Regions from separate parts of the Ohtaekwangia sp. genome, predicted to be linked through region 4. Evidence: riboswitches for the same ligand, from Rfam matches in the RefSeq annotation. Region 4 holds a riboswitch; each other region holds the start of a gene.
The links. A riboswitch is a leader RNA that binds a small molecule or an ion and turns the genes downstream of it on or off. The one in region 4 is predicted to bind S-adenosylmethionine.
Positions count from the first base shown of each region.

Region 1: another riboswitch for S-adenosylmethionine. It lies ahead of V7Q33_RS17950 (hypothetical protein); the one in region 4 lies ahead of metH (methionine synthase).
Region 2: another riboswitch for S-adenosylmethionine. It lies ahead of V7Q33_RS14825 (O-acetylhomoserine aminocarboxypropyltransferase/cysteine synthase family protein); the one in region 4 lies ahead of metH (methionine synthase).
Region 3: another riboswitch for S-adenosylmethionine. It lies ahead of V7Q33_RS17935 (phytanoyl-CoA dioxygenase family protein); the one in region 4 lies ahead of metH (methionine synthase).

Region 1 is NZ_DAIQRQ010000052.1:8,004-11,187, reverse strand. It holds gene V7Q33_RS17955 (SusC/RagA family TonB-linked outer membrane protein) at 1-416, opposite strand, end outside; gene V7Q33_RS17950 (hypothetical protein) at 506-1,444, opposite strand; SAM riboswitch class I at 1,733-1,840, opposite strand; gene V7Q33_RS17945 (YeiH family protein) at 2,098-3,184, opposite strand, start outside.
Region 2 is NZ_DAIQRQ010000035.1:40,091-43,274, forward strand. It holds gene V7Q33_RS14820 (homoserine O-acetyltransferase family protein) at 1-257, opposite strand, end outside; gene V7Q33_RS14825 (O-acetylhomoserine aminocarboxypropyltransferase/cysteine synthase family protein) at 331-1,653, opposite strand; SAM riboswitch class I at 1,933-2,050, opposite strand; gene V7Q33_RS14830 (tetratricopeptide repeat-containing sensor histidine kinase) at 2,171-3,184, opposite strand, start outside.
Region 3 is NZ_DAIQRQ010000052.1:4,083-7,266, reverse strand. It holds gene V7Q33_RS17940 (ATP-grasp domain-containing protein) at 1-745, opposite strand, end outside; gene V7Q33_RS17935 (phytanoyl-CoA dioxygenase family protein) at 782-1,630, opposite strand; SAM riboswitch class I at 1,919-2,031, opposite strand; gene V7Q33_RS17930 (hypothetical protein) at 2,283-3,026, opposite strand; gene V7Q33_RS17925 (DUF4097 family beta strand repeat-containing protein) at 3,148-3,184, opposite strand, start outside.
Region 4 is NZ_DAIQRQ010000003.1:123,092-126,275, reverse strand. It holds partial or broken gene metH (methionine synthase) at 1-2,092, opposite strand, end outside; SAM riboswitch class I at 2,145-2,265, opposite strand; gene V7Q33_RS02570 (Ppx/GppA phosphatase family protein) at 2,733-3,184, shown strand, end outside.

The sequences.
Region 1 (3,184 bases), on a different contig from region 4:
CGTTCCACCGAAGCCACCGGCTGGGCTTTCAGCTCAGGCGAGACAGAAGCAACAGAGCCGGTAATATCTTTTCGTTTTTGTTCTCCATAACCGATTACTACGATCTCATCCAGCACATTTTCAATTTGCAGGGTAACGTCCGTAGGTTCGCCGGTCAGTTCATATATTTCTACTTCCTGTTGTTTATAGCCTACCAGGTTTACCTGTAGTGTAAACGGAAATTCTTTGGGTGGTGTAAACTCAAAGTTTCCTTCTGTATCCGATATAGCATACGAAGATGATCCTTTCAATACGATGGTAGCACCGGGTAAAGGATCTCCCGCTGCATCTTTAACAGACCCGGTCAACTTCTCCTGTGCATAGGCAAATCCGGAGAGTATAACCGAGACGAATGTGGTCAGTAAAATTCTTTTCATTTTTAAAAGGTTAAAGGATTACCATGCAGCGCTCGATTCTGAGTGCTGCGAGGTTGTTTGTTAGTATAGTTTGTTAAATCCGGTTGCTGTTATTGGGCGGCTGCGCGTTGTTCGAATTTTTCCTTCTCAATCTCGAAGCGCTTGAGCTCCGGCTTCAGGTATCCGAACGCATGAAGATCGTTCTGGCTGTTGTCGATCACCCAGAGTAAAAATTTCAACGCCTCCGCGTTTGTATTTACTTTGCTAAGCGACAGATGCAGATACTCTACCGGTATATTTTTGATTTTTTCATCGCTTTCGAGGCGTGTGATTACGGCATCAAGGTCATCGAATATTTTTTCGCTGTCACTCACACGGCCATTATCGTCAAGGTCGATGGGAAGTATGGATAAACCTGCTGCAGGCTTACGTGTTTTTGCATCGTAAAGAAGTCCGAGTGTGCCATACGATACACCGGTAGTATCTTTCAGCAAGGCTTTGATCAAATGCTCATCCGCACCGGCAATAGCTTTACCGGAAATGTTTTGCTGTTCATAACCAAAGTAATGTGCGAACGTAACCGGTGCGCCCGCTTTTTGCAGCCGCGTGTAAATAGTATAGGGTACTTTTATTTCCTGCTTCTTATCCTTATCAGCCAGGATGTCGTGAAAATATAGTTGCTTGATCAGCGGGGCTGTCAATCCTTTATCATGATATACCTTGGCGAAAGCGGAAAACGCGTTGGCCACGGGCAGCAAAGCGTAGCGGCCAATGTAAAGATAATCGCGACTATCTTTAAACGACTTTTCTGCTTCGTATGCTTCGATCAGCAGGTCATACTTGGCCGGATCGGTTGTAGTACGTGTCTCGATAACTATATCTGCAGAAGGATTGACTGTTTTATAGTCTTTGATCCACTTTTCTACCAGCGGATATGCGAAGCGCACACCGGTGATCACCACTTTGCTTTTCTGTGTTTCCTGGGCTACACTCGCACTGGCTATGAGCAGCAGGAAATAAACTATCAATACGGAAATGAAAGATTTCATGTCTTTTTATAAATGAAATGGTAAATGAAACAACCGGAAATTGGCGGCTACGGTATACACCGGGCCTTAAAGAAATTCCACCAAAAAATCCTTAAGACCGGTGTATCCGGAACCATATAGCGTTAATGAGTGCTTATCGAATGATAAGGGTTTGCGAGCGCAGATATAGTATATGCTCAGCACATGGAACAACAACAGCAACAACTACCGTGGTAGCGTGTAAAGGAAGCGGCATATCTCGCAACAGAGAATGCCCTGGTTGAAAAACTGTTCGTTTTCATGGGGTTGATTTTATAGTTCCAAACTTTATTGGCAGGCTTGAGCACCTTGTCTTTGGTGGATGACTGGTTGCCAGAAGTTCACAGAGCCTGTTCTCTCCCTTCTTCGCTATAAAATCAATCTGGTGGGAATTGATTTGTCTACTAATTCGATAGACAAAAGTATGTTGGCGGTATTATATATGCAAGGCTCAACGATTTATTTTCTTCTATTTCGTGTTAATTTTTTAATAGGAGGATATAGATGTCTAACTGTTGTTAGGGCAGCAATTATGAAAACAGCTCGTTTGTGGGATCTATATATATAAGAGTGCTCAAAGCTATATATAGCGTTTGCAGGCGATTGACTTGTGGAAAATGCTACACGCTATGCTGTCAGCTGAATAGTAAAAATGCAATAATGAGTGTGATAACAATATTGAATCCCTGCGCGATCAGGAAAGCATAAAGTGGTTTTTTGCTGTCTTCGTTAAAAAGATCAGAAAATTTTGTTTCCAAGCCAATACTGGTAAAAGCGAGGGCGAACCACAACGTCTGAATGCTTTTTAAACTGTCTTTTACAACGGTTACTGTGTCGGCTTTCAGTATGAACGAGAAGAGGAGGGAGGCAGCGACAAATCCCAGCACAAATTTAGGAAAGCGCTCCCAGATAACACCGAGTGTAGGTTTGGTTACACTGCCATCGGCTTGTGTTTTGTTGGTATACGTCCAATATATACTAATGGCAAAGGCTGCCACCCCCAACAATACATTCTGCGAAAATTTTACTATCGTACTGACCTTTAGTGCCGTGTCGCCTACTAACGATCCCGAAGCAACCACCGCTCCCGTGGTGTCGATGCTACCACCCAGCCAGGCACCGGTAACTTCCTGCGAAAAATGAAAGTAGCTGGCGATATAGGGCATCACGATCATCATGGGTATAGCCACAATAAGTACCAGCGAAATAACATACGAGAGTTTTTTGGAGTCGCCTTGTATGGCACCGGCCGTAGCAATAGCAGCCGATACACCGCAAATGGAAACGGCACTGGAGATCATCATGGTAAGTTCTTCATCAAGCTTCAGCTTGCGACAGATCCAGTATGCAAAATACCATACACTCAGTACAACAGCCAGCGCCTGTATTAACCCCAGACCACCGGCTTTGAGTATATCTGTGAAAATTACACCGGTACCCAATAAGACAAGACCAATCTTGACAAATAACTCGGTAGAGAGTGTACTTCGAAACCAATCAGGGAGTGTTGTGGCATTGCTAATGAGCAGGCCTATGGAAAGACTAAAAATGACAGCTTCAAGATTCAGCGACTTAATAGTGCTGTTCCCTGCCAGTATCAGGGCGACCATGGTAAGTGCAAAGAGTATTGGGAATACGCGGAGCATATTTCGCCACGACTTGTTCGTTAACACAGCGCCCAATACCGCGATGATACAGGTATAGACGAATTGTATAACCATG
Region 2 (3,184 bases), on a different contig from region 4:
TAACATCCACCCAATATATTCGCACAGATAATGAAATGATCTTTAGGATCGAAAGCACTTCCGGCACGGAACAGATCACCCCACCAATCCGTAAAATCAGAACTGCCGGTTAAAGCATGGCATACCCATACAATGTTAGAGCGGTCGTGGTTGAGTTTACCGAGTGTGGTATATTTCAGCTGAAAGCCGGGAAGTATGTTGCCCGACTCCAATTCAAATGGATGATGATAATGAAAGGTGTGATCGTGTTTTTCCATGGTGGTGGCAGTGCTTCATCCGCTCCCTCTCTCCGGTAAAGGAGAGAGGACGGATGCTTATTTAAAACTTAAACTAGGATACTAATTCGCCCTGGTATACTTTCTCAAACGCCTGCTGCAGATCGGCTTTGATATCGTCTATATGTTCTATCCCTGCAGAGATTCTTAATAATGTTGGCAATACACCTGCTGTGATTTGCTCTTCTTCGGTTAATTGCTGATGCGTAGTGGCCGAAGGCTGTATAATCAGTGTTTTTGCATCGCCTACGTTTGCCAGATGGCTTACGAGCTTCAGGCTGTCTACAAATTTAGCGGTGTGTTCTTTGGTGCCTTTTAATGTGAAAGAGAGCACAGCGCCGAAGCCATTGCGTAAATATTTTTTAGCGAGCTTGTGATAGGTGCTGCTGGTAAGGCCCGGATAATTTACACTCTCCACCAGATCGTGTTGTTCAAGCCATTGTGCCAAGGCAAGCGCATTGTCAACAGAGCGTTGCACGCGCAGGGAAAGTGTTTCCAAACCTTGCAGTAACAGGAATGAGTTGAAAGGACTCAGTGAGGGGCCGAAGTCGCGAAGACCTTCTACGCGTGTGCGGATGATGAAGGCTATATTCGGTAAACCAAGAGGATTTCCTTCACCGAATACTTCCCAGAATTTCAAGCCATGATAACCTTCCGATGGTTCTGTGAACTGCGGGAATTTTCCATTGCCCCAATTATAGTTCCCTCCATCTACAATAACTCCGCCTATAGAGGTGCCGTGGCCACCAATCCACTTCGTAGCAGATTCAACCACTACATTGGCTCCATGCTCAATCGGGCGGAATAAATATCCGGCAGCACCAAATGTATTGTCTACTATCAATGGCAGATCATGCTTGCGGGCAACCGCAGCAATCGCTTCGAAGTCGGGTATATTAAAACCGGGGTTACCAATCGTTTCAAGAAACAATGCCTTTGTTTTTTTGTCGATCAGTTTTTCAAATGCTTCTGCTTTATCGCCTTCTGCAAAACGCACTTCTATACCCAGTCGCTTGAAAGCAACTTTAAATTGGTTGTACGTGCCGCCATAAAGAAATGAAGTAGAAACAAAATTGTCGCCTGCCTGCAGAATGTTATTCAAGGCAAGAAATTGTGCAGCTTGCCCGGAGCCGGTAGCCAGTGCAGCTACTCCGCCTTCCAACGCTGCAATACGTTTTTCAAAAACATCTGTGGTGGGGTTCATGATGCGCGTGTAGATGTTGCCGAATTCTTTCAAGGCAAAAAGATTAGCGCCATGTTCAGAGTCTTTGAATGTATAGGACGTAGTCTGATAAATGGGCACAGCACGGGAGCGGGTGGTGGGATCAATCTCCTGGCCTGCATGTAATTGAAGGGTTTCGAAATGTAAATTTGACATAACTATATATTTGTTGGGTTGTCGTAATTGTTTTAAGAAAAAGAATTTTTGATGTAGCCGTAACCGTGCCTGTCACCTGGCAGATCGTGAGGCTAGTGTGTTGCTGAAAGCGGTGCGCTTAAAGATTAACAGCAACAGCACGTGCAACAACACGCGTTGTTGGCGCACATGCAAATGAAATTACGAATGATGATGTTGAATGTCTCGGATAAATAAGCACGAAGGCTATGCAAGCCTTTTCCTGAAATGATGTTGTTGATGATGCTTTTCATTTTCATCGGTTTATATTTCCCGGCGTGGACCATCCACACCGGAGTCAGGATTTAGCACCTTTTCCCTGTTGGGAGTGGTTGCTAGCGCTTCTCAGAGCCTGTCTCTCCGCGCTTCTTTATAAATCGATCAAGCAAGAGTGCTTATTCGACTTTGATGTCACAAACGTAGAGCCTGAAAAAGTTGTTTCCAAGCCCGACCGGAAAATTTTTTTTGTTATAACTGCATACAACCGTTAGTAAATGCCTTACAGTATAGACTGGCGGCCAAAAAATGGCAGTTTTACCGTAAAAGATGTTCCCTGAAAAACTTCACTTTTAAACGATACATCGCCGTGAAGCCGCTCTACCGCACGCTTTAGTATATATAGCCCAAGGCCGGTTCCCTCCACACGGTCGTTGGCGCGGAAGAACATATTGAACACTTTCGTCTGCAATAGTGGATCTATACCAATGCCATTATCCGTGACAATAATGATCAGTGATTGCTCATCACGCGCAATGGAAATGTGAACAATTGGCTCCTTATCAGGCATGGAATACTTGATCGCATTTTCAATGAGATTCTGTAAAATAGTATTTACTATGGCCCATTCTGAGTAAAATTCCAGGTTGGGCTCGATCTCTATTTTAAATGATATGCGTTTGAAGTTGTCGAGAAATTGATAGGTGTTAATACAGTCGTGCAGCAGTGTTTCAAAATCGATCTTTGTTTTGTTTACTTCCGCATGATTCATCCGTGTGAGGTTGATGAGATCAAGCACAATGTTATCGATACGCAGAATCTGTGATTGATACATATCTATATACTTCTGCAGCTTTTCATCTTTTACCTCATACTTCATCAGGTTGTTCAAGCCAAGCAAAGAAGATATAGGTCCTTTCAAATCGTGCGATACCCGGTAAAAAAATGAATCGAGTTCTGCATTTTTCTTTTCGATGATCTCGGTTTTGCTACGTTGTATCTCTGCTTCAAGCTCCAATACCTTTACTTTCGATATTGCTTCATAACTCTTTACTGTTTTGTGTGTATCCGTGGCAATAATCGCTTCCTTGATGTGTATATACTGCTCCAGAAAATGCAACGCCTCATCTAATTTACCTTCGCTTTTGGCAACATGGTGCAGATTATATACCGATTTGTAGCGTATAACCCGGATGTTATACTGATCGGCCACCTGTTGTGCGAGCAAAAGTAATTTTCGTGCCTCTTCAAATTGACGCAGCTCATGCATTAACACACCTAATTTATTATAGGCCAT
Region 3 (3,184 bases), on a different contig from region 4:
ATGAAGCATGTGCTACTTTTTCGATCGCTTGAGTGATTTCCAGCGATGGCGTAAAGACGCTCGACTTTACTTCGATCGACCATGCATCTGCCTGGTCGCCGGCATGGTATACTTTTGAAGCATACAGCAACTCGCCCTTCAGAATCTCTGCCCGCACAATATAATTCCCTTTCGGTGATATATACTCCTGTATTACAAATGACTTGTCGCCATATACTGGTAACGTGTCGTTGATGATTGCATTCACAAGCGCGCTGAACGAGTCGAAGCGTGTGGTTGTAATGTGATCATTCAGTCCGTTACTCTTGAGCAGGATCGGAAAGCTCAGCTCATTCCCCGTTGCAAGCAGTTGGTCAATGCTGCTTACGATACGTGTTTTTGGAAATGGTATTCCCAACGATGCAAACACCGAAAGCTGTCGCGATTTGGTGCTGAGTATTTCTGTAGCACGCGATCCGTTCATCACTTTGCTGCTGTTAATCGTGCCATTCAATTTCTCTACATGCTTTACATACTCTGTCGTTTGTGCTATACCCAATGCGTTGTGTGTAAAGTAGGGAGGCGAGCTCATATCGTTGAATACAAGACTGTAAGGCACTTCGTATTGAGCAGGATCATATAAATGGTCTGCGGGGTTTATCGTTTCAAATGCAATACCTCTGCTGTATAATTTTTCAAACAGCGGATTGTATTGTTCGGGGTGTGCGTAAATAATGCCGATTGGTTTTTCAAAAAATGAATGCATGGTTGTAGTTTTAATTAGTCGGTAACACATCAGAATTTATGCCGCTTTTCGAAAAGCAGGTATCAGGTTCTTATGTTTTTTACTGCCTACCAGCGGTAAAAGGTGCAGATATAGTGGTGTGCTGCTCTTCTCCGTCTTCGGGTTATATTTTCCAACGATCATCGGTATATACATTACGCGTCTGCGGCTTGCAGCACCGGTAAGGGGAGAAGGAGCTACACGGTGCCATATTCTTCCGTCATGAATAACCAAGTCGCCAGCCTTTGCATCGACCAGCACTTCGTTCTTGTCATCGTAATTATTTAAATAATATTTTTTACGGAAGAGTAAATCCCAAAGCCCTTGTTTGTGTGTGCCTGGCAATACGCGCAGCCCGCCTTTATCGGCAGAAGAATCGTCCAGGTAAAAACCGATGTTCAGCATGGGGGCTACTTTTTTACCGTAGAAAATATCCCGGGCACTATCGGTATGCCATCCCATGTGATAGAAGTTACTGCCTTCCGTATTTACATAATGATTGAATACGACTCCGTCTTTTTCTTCCAGCCCGAGGCGTGCACCTTCCGGCATTAATACTTTCAAAGCCTGCAGGGCCGAATTGTTAGCGAAGTTTTTTACCGCCTCACTATGTTGATTGGTAAAGGCAAAGCGTTGTACAATGGTTTTACCATTTTCATCCACACCATATTTAATGGGCACACCATTTATTTTCTGCACATTGTTTTCAACCCAGCGGCGTTGCACCTGCTCGGTAGAGTGTATAATCTCTTCAACCGTTTCGCGTGATGCATAGTTTTCAAAGTGAATGAAGCCATTCTTCTGGAAGAAGTCAATTTGTTCTTTTGTTAATGTGCCTTCGAAAGTGAATTTTTTATAAGTAGCCATGATGTTTAAATATTTAAGGTGTTCGATGTTTAATGTTCCGTGTTTACATAGTATTGAATGGGCGTTTACTTTTCTGCTTTTCGTGTTTGCTCTTGGTTTAACGAAAAGACATACTCATACCGATGCCTGCTCTTTCAGAGTAGAACTGTTCAATAAACTATATAGGGGATAAAGGATAGACTGAATCAACAACAACAGCAGTTGCACATTCGGGGGTTCATGTTGATAGCCTGCGGGGACATGTTACTACGAACGAAGAAATTTTTCCTGTGTTTCATATTACGTTAAATTTTATAGTTCCAATTTTTTTATTGGTAGGATTTAGCACCTTTTCGGCCCTCACGGCCGGTAGGTTGCTAGAGGTTCATTGAGCCTATTCTCTTCCCTCTTCTGTATAAAATCAATTTGGTGTAATTGATTTGTCTACTAAATCGATAGACAAATGTAGGTATTGAATTTTAATGCACAACATTTTTGTGAAAATTTTTTTGTCAGCCGGATAAGGTTAATGTTTAATACGTTGACGTAAAACAGAAGAGCCTGCCAGGCGGCAGGCTCTTACTCCTGAAATGATGCAGCATCGCTAATGGTTCATGAATAGATCTAACCCAAACCTTCTCAATGAATATAGTATGCTGCAAACATGGGTTGGTTAATTGGCCTTGCGCAGGTATACATTGCCGTATTTCGATTCGAAACTATAGCGCGGGCCGTTACCGGGTTTTGCTGATACGTATGTGTGGAAGTTTTCATTCTTCGAAACATCGCCTCCAAATTTGGCGCTGAGGTTTGTATAAATCTCTCCATAATTAGTTTCCGCTGTCAGCTCACCGGTGGCACTTTCAGAGAGTGAAGCATCTACGGCACCATAGGTAGCGGCTACCGTTAGCGGACCTGTAAATGATTTGATCTCAACAACTCCATAAATCGACTCGATGCGTGTCTCCATGTTGCGTGGAACTTTAATCTCCAGAAATATTTCCATGTCAATACCACAACTCATCCGGTCAAATTTACTCTTACCGTTCTGGTCCTGGTATTTCCTGAGCTCTTCCTGGTTCTTGAATACTATTTTCTGTGCACCATCATATATAGTATATCGTTTGGGAAGATTCTTCATATTGGCAATCTCGTTACGCACAGTAACGGTATTGCCCGTTGTGGATGTTTCCAGGGTAAAAGCATCGTCACTTTCGCCACCGTTTATACTCACCGTTCCCTGTACGGATATCTCATTCTTGTCCCAGGTGGTAACGCGGATCAGCTCCGGGTAATCAAAGTGCATCGCGATCTTTTGGCCCGGCTGCACAGCGATGGACTTATTGATGGCGGTTTGTGCATATTCTTTTATCGGAAGGGTGAGCGCTGCGATGATGAATAATACATTGATTTTCATAGCAAAGTATTTTTATTGGATTAAAAAACGCTGACAGTTTGGGGTGTTGCCTTCCAGTCTTCCTTCCGGGAAAGAAGAGATACAGATTTAAGCATGTCTTAGGCTGTCAGCGCCGAGTGTGCTACTTTTTGCGCAGATAAATATTGTTGTGTGTAGAA
Region 4 (3,184 bases):
TATGCGTTCTTCTACGGTGCCTTTCCTCCACTCGTCATCCGTCTCTTTTTTCTTGGCCGATCCTTTTACCGTTTCTGCAAACTCCAGCAGGCGCTCGGTGGCATCGTCTCTGCGATTCAGCAGGACATCTTCTACACGCTCCAGCAGCTCTTTGTCGATCTCATCGTATACTTCCAGCATCGTTGGGTTTACAATACCCATGTCCATACCATTTTTTATAGCATGATACAGGAAGGCAGAGTGCATTGCTTCGCGCACTTTCTGATTTCCTCGAAAGCTGAACGACACGTTGCTTACACCACCACTCACATGTGCACCCGGTAAATTTTCGCGTATCCATTTGGTAGCACGAAAAAAATCAAGTGCGTAGTTACGGTGCTCTTCTATACCGGTAGCTACCGGAAATATATTCGGATCGAAAATGATATCCTCCGGAGGGAACTTTACTACGTTCACCATGATATCATAGGCGCGCTTGCAAATCGATATTCTTCGTTCGTATGTATCGGCTTGTCCCTGTTCATCGAATGCCATCACTACTACAGCAGCTCCATAGCGCTTCACCAGCTTTGCCTGACGAATAAATTCTTCTTCTCCTGATTTTAAGCTGATGGAGTTTACAATGCCTTTACCTTGCAGGCATTTCAATCCGGCTTCGATCACCTCCCACTTGGATGAATCGACCATTACGGGTATAACTGCAATCTCCGGTTCAGAAGCCATTAAGTTCAGATACTTGACCATGGCTGCTTTGGAGTCGAGCATCCCCTCATCCATGTTCACATCAATCACCTGCGCTCCACCCCTCACCTGGTCGAGTGCTACTTCCAATGCTTCTTCAAATTTATCTTCCTTAATCAGCTTCAGAAACTTTGCCGAACCTGTTACATTCGTTCGTTCTCCAATGTTAACAAAATTCGACTGCGGTGTAATTTCTATTGCTTCAAGGCCACTTAATTTCAATCTGTAATCCATGGGTGGGTCAATTATCAAAGCCTGCTTTCGCAGGATGTTGCTTTATTATTCGAGGTTAGCTTTCGACTATATATCGGATGATTTTTTTGTATATATATGACTATCAGTTTACAGTTTCTGCTACTGAAGTCTGTATTAGTCGTGGTTTATATTTAGCAGCTATGGATGCTATGAGTTTAATATGATCGGGTGTAGTGCCGCAGCAACCACCTACAATATTGATCAATCCTTCCTTGAGAAATACTTCAACCTGCGAACCCATCTCTTCGGGGGTTTGATCGTAATGTCCAAACTCATTGGGAAGCCCTGCATTTGGATACGCGCTCACAAAGAATGGCGCCTTCTCATTCAACACCTGTAGATACGGTCTCAACTGGCTCGCACCAAGCGCGCAGTTCAATCCTATACTTAACAATGGCACATGCGATACAGACACAAGGAACGCTTCTGTAGTTTGCCCGGATAATGTTCTTCCACTTGCATCGGTAATCGTTCCTGACACCATCACGGGTAACGTCTTGCCAATTTCATCAAACAACTCCTGTATCGCGAACAGGGCAGCCTTCACATTAAGTGTGTCAATAATCGTTTCCAGCAGCAGTATATCTGCGCCTCCGTCTATAAGACCTTTTGCCTGTTGCTTGAATGCAAGGGCAAGCTCATCGAACGTAATCGCTCTATAGCCCGGGTTATTTACATCCGGAGAAAGTGAAGCCGTCTTGTTGGTAGGCCCCATAGCACCGGCCACAAATCGCGGCTTGGACGGATCTTTTTTGGTATACTCATCTGCAACTTCTTTGGCAATCTTTGCAGAGTAATAGTTCAGGTCATATACCGCATCTTCCAGATGATAATCGGCCTGGGCAATGGTTGTACCACTAAACGTGTTGGTTTCGAGTATATCCGCACCTGCTTCCAGGTATTGACGATGTATTTCTTTAATAATGTCCGGACGCGTGATAGAAAGAACATCGTTATTTCCTTTCAGCGGAGACGGATGGTTTTTAAAACGCTCACCGCGAAAGTCTTCTTCTTCCAGCTTATACCGCTGAATCATCGTACCCATAGCACCATCGATTACGAGGATACGTTCTTTCAAAATGTCTTCGATTTTCATAAAGCCCTCCATAATTTGATATTCGCTATCCAGAGAGCCCGTAAGGTGGGTTTACTTATCTTTTCCACCACAAGTCAAGTATTTGTAGTGAAAGGGATTTAGCACAACATTCCTTCCGGAATAGGATGCTAAGACGTCATCGGGCCCAGTCCCTCAGTCTTTCTGGATAAGCAAGCACAAATAAAATGAATAGGAAGGAAACTACAAAACTTTAAAGCTGCGAGCTGCGATGCGTTAGCCGTTATCTGTTACACGTTAATCGAAGATGGCTTTCGTGTAGTGGAAAACAATTAACAAGGTAACGATGTGAAATTTTAATAACGAACAAGGAACATCAGTTAACGAATAGTTAAGGTTACCAAGTTAACTGTTACTTGGTGGAGTTTATAACGGTTAACCTGTAACAGTTAACGTGTAACCCATTCTTTCAGCAGGCGGCCCAAAACCTGTTGCCATTTCCCGCAAACGTTTATTGAAATTTAACTTTGCAGATTGCATCTCGAACGAATCATTTCATGATCTTTGCAATACCAAATTGTACCTCAGCCATGAACCAATATTCCACGGGTATTTGTAACCTCTCGTTTGTGTTAACGGCTCCGCTATCTGTACTTTATCCAGCATCTATACTCCGCGCCGAATGAAAATTGCCGCCATCGACATCGGTTCCAACGCTATACGCTTTCAGGTTTCTACTGTACTGACGAACGATAAAACACACCCGGTATTTAAAAAACTGGAATACATACGCTTTCCGCTTCGTTTGGGACACGATGTGTTCACTACTCAGCGCATCAGTGATAAAAGCATCAGCAAGTTCAAGAAGCTTATGAAAGCTTACAAATTGTTGTTGGAACTTTATGAGGTAGACAGCTATATGTTCTGCGCAACCTCGGCTATGCGCGAATCTGATAACGGAAGTGAATTAGCCGACCAGATACAGGAGGAATTTGGCATCACCATCAACATCATCGATGGCAACCGTGAAGCTGAGCTAATCAATCGGGCCATCAGCTCATACCTCACAGACGAAACATATCTCCATATTGATGTGGGTGGTGGCAGTACCGAGTTAAACTTGTACGCTGGCGG